DNA from 3 places in the Pseudomonas sp. CAM1A genome. Region 2 is predicted to be linked to each of the others. Evidence: riboswitches for the same ligand, from Rfam matches in the RefSeq annotation. Region 2 holds a riboswitch; each other region holds the start of a gene.
The links. Region 2 has a riboswitch for cobalamin ahead of cobW (cobalamin biosynthesis protein CobW). Riboswitches for the same ligand answer to the same signal wherever they lie in the genome.

Region 1 (2,259 bases), on a different contig from region 2:
CGCCGGGGAAATACTGCCCCAGTTCGTTGTGCAGCTTGCGATAGGCATAGGGAAAGTACCAGGCGATCGCGCAGGCGGTGTGTTTCTGCAGGTCGTCGACCAGGTCCTGCAGTTCCTCGGGGCTGGCGTGCTGACCGGCCTTCCACGGGGTGACGAACAGCGCCCCGGCTTTGAGCTGGCTGGCGTAGGCGATCGCCTTGGCCTGGCTGGCGGCTTCCTGCAGGGTCGGCGCCAGGTCGAGGCGGGCGATACGCGGCCAGCGCTGACGGGTATGCAGGTGGATCGACTCCTCTGCGCTGCTGATGGCCAGGTCGCCACGGGCCTCGCGCTCGCCTTCGTCGCGCTGTTTTTTACTGGTGTACTGCTCCAGCGCAACCAGCTCAGCCTGCCAGGCCGCAGCCGCGAGCATCCCGGTGTTGGCTGCGGCGCCGTGCCAGTAGGGCGCTTCGTTGTCACCTTGAAACTGGTTGAAGCGGTCGATGCAGTCGACCCAGCGTTCCAGGGCGGGACGCAGGAACTCCAGGCTCGGGTTGTTGATGATCAGGCCTTGCATGCTGCGCTCCTTGTCATTGTGATCGAGGTCAGTCAGATAGTGGCTATGTGATATCACTGCTTTGAGTGTGGCACAAGCTGGCGGATCGGCCATTGATCCAGGCCAGATCGGCCCTCGTTCGATTGACGCTCCCGGTGCAACCCTCTAACCTTCGCGGCGTGTTTCAGGTGCCCGGCGAACCGCGGTTCGGCAGGGTGAAACTGGGAAGCCGGTGGGCGCCAGCAGGCGCGAGTCCGGCGCTGCCCCCGCAACGGTAGGTGAGTCGAAGACGGCGCAGGGCCACTGGGTACAGGTATCCGGGAAGGCGCGTCGTCCGGGGATGTCCCGCTCACGAGCCCGGAGACCGGCCTGTCACTGCCAACGGCATCACGGAGGGTGATGCGCGGTGCGATGTGGCCGTTGCCACGCCTCCTGCGCGCTCCTCGTCTGCCTGCCTTTTATCTGTCGCCGCCGCGACAGTCTGCGGAGACCCCTGATGAGCGAATCCACCGAACGCGACGAACGTCACCTGGCGCGCATGCTGCGCAAGAAGGCGATCATCGATGAGCGCATCGCCAATTCCCCCAACGAATGCGGCCTGCTGCTGGTACTGACTGGCAATGGCAAGGGCAAGAGCAGTTCGGCCTTCGGTATGCTCGCCCGCGCCCTGGGCCATGGCATGCAATGCGGCGTGGTGCAGTTCATCAAGGGCCGCAACAGCACCGGCGAAGAGCTGTTCTTCCGTCGTTTCCCCGAGCAGGTGCGCTATCACGTGATGGGCGAGGGCTTCACCTGGGAGACCCAGGACCGTCAGCGCGACATCGCCGCCGCCGAGGCCGCGTGGGCGGTATCACGCCAGTTGCTGCAGGATCCGTCGATCCAGTTCGTCGTGCTCGATGAGCTGAACATCGCGCTCAAGCACGGCTACCTGGACCTCGACCAGGTGCTCTCGGACATCCAGGCTCGTCCGCCGATGCAGCATGTGATCGTCACCGGGCGAGCGGCAAAACCGGAAATGATCGAACTGGCCGACACCGTCACCGAGATGGGCATGCTCAAGCACGCCTTCCAGGCCGGTATCCGCGCGCAGAAGGGCGTCGAATTGTGAGTGATTCGCGCCAGTGTCCCGCCGTGCTGATCGCGGCCCCGGCCTCGGGCCAGGGCAAGACCACGGTCACCGCCGCCCTGGCCCGCCTGCACCGCAACCGTGGGCGCAAGGTGCGGGTGTTCAAGTGCGGGCCTGACTTTCTCGACCCGATGATCCTCGAACGCGCCAGCGGCGCGCCGGTCTACCAGCTTGACCTGTGGATGATCGGTGCCGAAGAGAGTCGTCGCCTGTTGTGGGAGGCGGCGGGCGAGGCCGACCTGATCCTGATCGAAGGGGTGATGGGGCTGTTCGACGGCACGCCGTCGAGCGCCGATCTGGCCCGCCATTTCGGCGTGCCGGTGCTGGCGGTGATCGATGGCACGGCCATGGCCCAGACCTTCGGCGCCCTGGCCCTGGGCCTGGCGCGTTATCAGCCCGACCTGCCGTTCGCCGGGGTGCTGGCCAACCGGGTTGGCAGCCTGCGCCACGCACAGTTGCTCGAAGGCAGCCTCACCGAAGGCCTGCGCTGGTATGGCGGGTTGTCCCGCGAGCGTGGCATCGAGCTGCCCAGCCGTCACCTCGGCCTGGTCCAGGCCAGTGAACTGAACGACCTGGATGCGCGCCTGGATGCCGCGGCCGA
Region 2 (2,259 bases):
GGCGGCGCTGTGGCGGGTGTCGTGGGCGGCGTTGTGCACCGCCTCGATGTGCGAGAAACCGGCGAAGTACACCAGGCACAGGCCCAGCAGGCTGGCGCCGACCGCGACGATCAGGCGCTGGCTGAGGCTCACGGGGGTGGCGATACTGGGTTTGGCGTGGGTGATGGGCATGACGCGTTCCTCTGCTGCTTTTGTTGTGGCAACGGGCAGGCGCGACGCCCCCGGGCACGGTTGGCCCAGGTGATACGACAGCGCCCGCCCACCGCGGGGTGTTCTGCAAGCATGTCAGGCCGGTCTCCGGGCTGGCGAGGTGGAGCTGGGCTCCATTGATCAAACGCCACCTTCCCATGCCGCACGATGGGCACAGTGGTCTGGACGCTTCTCTCGCTTACCGTTGCGGGGGCAGCACCGGCCTTGTCGGCCCTCTGCAAGGAGGCGCGACGCACCGGTTTCCCGTTTCACCCCCGTTGGGGGCACCTGAACGCAATGCGCTAGCAAATCACGGGGCCGGGCCTGCGTCAATCGCCGCGGCGGTTGACCGCCAGGCAGGCACTGCGTAGCCTTGCCGGTTCGAGGTTCCCGGGCGTTGTCCCGGGCTAAGACGGGAACGCGGTACAAGCCGCGGCTGCCCCCGCAACTGTAGGCACTGAAGGGTTCGGCACAGCCACTGCGCACGCGCGGGAAGGCGCCATCCCACCGGCTTTGATGGCCGGCGGTGCAAGCCAGGAGACCTGCCTCGCAACGTTTTCGACTTTCAACCGGGCGGGGTGATCCGGTGGCGAAACAGCCAGGCCGACACGGGCCGTGGCTGTCGTCCTGCATGCCCGCGCCATTGCTGCCAAGGGCATCGCGACATGAAAACACTGGCCAAGCTTCCCGTCACCATCGTTACCGGCTTCCTCGGCTCGGGCAAGACCACCTTGCTGCGCCACATGCTCGACAACGCCCAGGGCCGCCGCATCGCGGTGATCGTCAACGAGTTCGGCGAGCTGGGCATCGATGGCGAGATCCTCAAGCAGTGCAGCATCGGCTGCTCCGAGGAAGAGGCCAACGGCCGCGTCTACGAGTTGGCCAACGGCTGCCTGTGCTGCACCGTGCAGGAGGAGTTCTTCCCGGTAATGCGCGAGCTGGTGGCGCGCCGCGGCGATCTTGACCATATCCTTATTGAAACCAGCGGCCTGGCCCTGCCCAAACCGCTGGTGCAGGCCTTCCAGTGGCCGGAGATCCGCAACGCCTGCACGGTCGATGCGGTGATCACCGTGGTCGACAGCCCGGCCGTGGCCGCCGGCACCTTTGCCGCCTACCCGGACCAGGTCGATGCCCAGCGCAAGCTTGATCCCAACCTCGATCATGAGTCGCCGCTGCACGAACTGTTCGCCGACCAGCTGGCCAGCGCCGACCTGGTGGTACTGAACAAGGCCGACCTGATCGATGCCGAGGGCCTGACCAAGGTCCGTGCCGAAGTCGCCGAGGAGCTGCCGCCGGCGGTCAAGGTGATCGAGGCCAGCAGTGGTCGCCTGCCGCTGGAGGTGCTGCTGGGTGTGGGCGCCGAGTCCGAGGCGCACATCGACGGCCGCCGCACCCATCACGACTCGCATCACGACGGCGATGACCATGACGACCATGACCACGACGCCTTCGATTCGATCTCCATCGACCTGCCCGAGGCCGACGAAAGCCTGCTGCTCGATGCCTTGACGCAACTGGTCACCGAGTTCGGCATCCTGCGCGCCAAGGGCTTCGCCGCCATTCCCGGCAAGCCGATGCGCCTGCTGATCCAGGGTGTGGGTACCCGCTTCGACAAGCATTTCGACCGTGCATGGCGCAGCGAGGAGCCACGGATCACGCGCCTGGTGCTGATCGGCCAGGACCTGGACGCGGCCCAGCTGGAAGCGCGCCTGCGCCAGGCCCTGGGCGCCTGACCCATGCACCTGCTGCGGACCCAGCCCGGCGGCTTTGTGCCGGACGACAGCATCGCCGACCTCGGCCAGACCCCCGCCGAACTGGTGATCCTCTGCAGCGGTGACTCACACCTGGCGCTGCTTGCCGAAACCGCCGAGCAGTTGCCGGCGGATTTCCCCAGCGTGCGCCTGGCCAACCCGATGCAGGTGCAGAACCACGCCTCGGTCGACCTGTATGTCGACCAGGTGCTGCGCCATGCCAAGGTGATCCTGGTGTCGCTGCATGGCGGCGTCGGTTACTGGCGCTACGGTGTCGAACAACTGGTCGAGTTGGCGGCCCGGGGCGTGCAGCTGATCC
Region 3 (2,259 bases), on a different contig from region 2:
CCAGAGTGGTCATGCGGAACATGCAAGGCTTCCTGGCTGAAATCGGTGAGCGCACGCCCGCTGCCGATCAGGCAGCACGAGGGCGTGGCGATGTCAGAGCGAGAGAAGCGAAGCGGGGGAGGCGCGGGGATTGACCAGTGGCCAGCGCTGCTTGGGCAGGCGCGGCGCGGGTTGTCTGGGTAAGGGTTTGCTCGACTCCCCGGCGAGCAGGGCCAGCAAGCCGAAGAACACCGCCAGCAGGATGGCGCTGAACAGGCTGGCGATCACGCAGTCGCCGCTCGCGGGCAGCACCGGGTCGGTGATGTCCTGGTCGCCCTTGAACACGCCGCTGCTGTCGGCCGCGCACCAGGCGGCGTCGTCCAGGCCGGCCAGGCGCAGCCCGGCCATCTGCCCATGGCCCATGGCGCACAGCAACGAGCCGAACAGGATGCTGAAATACAGCACCCAGGCGACTTGCGATCGTGTGTGGCGGGCCAGCTTCATCGGCAAAGCTCGAAGGGAATGGGAATAGTTTAGGCGTGCGGATTCTACAACTTTTGACACATCTGCCTAGAGTGAACGGCCGATAAAAAACATTCGAAACGATTCACCCGCCTCGCTTGACGCCCATTGGCCCCAGGTGTTCAGATGCCGACCGATTTCAGGTGCCCCATGCCGCCGCGTATGGGGTGAAACGGGAAACCGGTACGCGCTTCGCGCCAGTCCGGTGCTGCCCCCGCAACGGTATGCAAGTGATGCCTTCGACAGACCACTGTGGCCCGCGGGTCATGGGAAGGTGAAGGCATCTTGTCTTGCGAGCCCGGAGACCGGCCTGGAATGTTGTAGGCAAACTCCTGCGGTGGGCGGGCATGGGCCGGTATTGGCGTGTGCGCGATCCGTGCTCCTGCGTGCTTCTGCGAAAGTCACTTTCGAGAAGAGCATGATTGCTGTGATTCACTCCCAACGTTGTTTCCCCACGGCCCGGACCCTGTTCCTGGGCTGTCTGGCCAGTCCCCTGGCACTGGCCGAAAACACCCCCCTGATCCTCGACCAGCAGATCGTTGCCGCGCCGTCGGTAGAGTCGACCACGGTCGCCGCCATGGCCCAGTACGGCAGCAAGGTCGAGATCGTCAGCCGCGAGCAGATCGAGCGCGCCGGCCCCGGCGCCGACATCACCCGGGTGATGCAGATGTTCATCCCCGGCTTCTACGTCGCGCCGAAGAACGGACCGTTCGACTACGGCAGCTACTCGCTGCTCGGCGGGCGCAACGACGACACATTGATCCTGCTCGACGGTGTACGCCTGAACAACCGCCTGTACGGCGGCCTGTACCTGGACACCCTGCCGGCCAACGCGGTGGAGCGCATCGAGGTGCTCAAGGGCGGCCAGAGCCTGTTGTTTGGCACCCAGGCCGTGGCGGGGGTGATCAACATCGTCACCCGTAGCCCGCAACGCCGTCAGGCTTCAGGTGAGGTCAACCTGGGCCTGGACAGCTTCGCCGGCAGCAGCAAGGACGCCCGCGTCGAGCGAATCTTCAGCAATGGCTTCGGCGACCTGGGCCTGCTGACCTATGTCAGCCACAACGTCTCCGACGGTTACCAGCCGTTTCGCAACCGCGACTACAGCGGCAACGTCAGCGACAAGAAACGCGGCTACGAGGTGACCACCTTCGGCGGCAAGGCGATCCAGGCCTTTGGCGACGATGCGCGGCTGGAGCTGTTCTACCAGTACACCGACGCCAACCTCGATTTCGCCCGACCGGTGAACAATTACAAGACCACCAATGATCGCGTGCAGCAGATCGCCACGGCCACCTTCGAACAGCGCGTCAGCGAGCGCCTGAGCTACTTCGTCAAGGGCCACGTCAACGACTGGGACACCCGCTACACCCGCATCAACAACCGCGCCGACGGCAGCCGCGACGTGGTCAACCACAACGACTACTGGGGCTTCACCGATTGGGGCGTGCAGGCCGAGGGCAAGGCCGAGCTCGACGGCGGCCACGTGCTGGTGTTCGGTTCCGACAACCAGTGGTTCAAGGGCCAGGACGACGTGTTGGTGATCGATGACAACAAGGCCCAGGCCAATGCGTTGTACGCCCAACTGCGACCCAGGATCGAGGCCTTGCCCAACTGGCACCCTAGCCTCGGCCTGCGCCATGAGGCCATGAGCGGCGGCGACAGCGCCACCGTCGGCATGCTCACCTCGCTGTACGACCTGAACGACAACTGGCAACTGCGCGGCCAGTATGGCAGCGCCTACAAGTTGCCAAACGCCGA

Region 1: it holds a riboswitch for cobalamin, as region 2 does, so the genes downstream of both, cobO (cob(I)yrinic acid a,c-diamide adenosyltransferase) here and cobW (cobalamin biosynthesis protein CobW) in region 2, are expected to answer to the same signal.
Region 3: it holds a riboswitch for cobalamin, as region 2 does, so the genes downstream of both, ABZO33_RS21780 (TonB-dependent receptor plug domain-containing protein) here and cobW (cobalamin biosynthesis protein CobW) in region 2, are expected to answer to the same signal.

What each region holds. Positions count from the first base shown of each region.
Region 1 covers NZ_JBFNXP010000005.1:197,002-199,260, reverse strand. The annotation lists gene ABZO33_RS15200 (hypothetical protein) at 1-553, opposite strand, end outside; cobalamin riboswitch at 702-920, shown strand; gene cobO (cob(I)yrinic acid a,c-diamide adenosyltransferase) at 1,029-1,640, shown strand; gene ABZO33_RS15190 (cobyrinate a,c-diamide synthase) at 1,637-2,259, shown strand, end outside.
Region 2 covers NZ_JBFNXP010000013.1:19,690-21,948, reverse strand. The annotation lists gene ABZO33_RS23320 (CbtB domain-containing protein) at 1-171, opposite strand, end outside; cobalamin riboswitch at 271-496, opposite strand; cobalamin riboswitch at 557-754, shown strand; gene cobW (cobalamin biosynthesis protein CobW) at 855-1,922, shown strand; gene cobN (cobaltochelatase subunit CobN) at 1,926-2,259, shown strand, end outside.
Region 3 covers NZ_JBFNXP010000010.1:183,959-186,217, reverse strand. The annotation lists gene ABZO33_RS21790 (TonB-dependent receptor) at 1-22, opposite strand, end outside; gene ABZO33_RS21785 (DUF2946 family protein) at 94-483, opposite strand; cobalamin riboswitch at 626-830, shown strand; gene ABZO33_RS21780 (TonB-dependent receptor plug domain-containing protein) at 920-2,259, shown strand, end outside.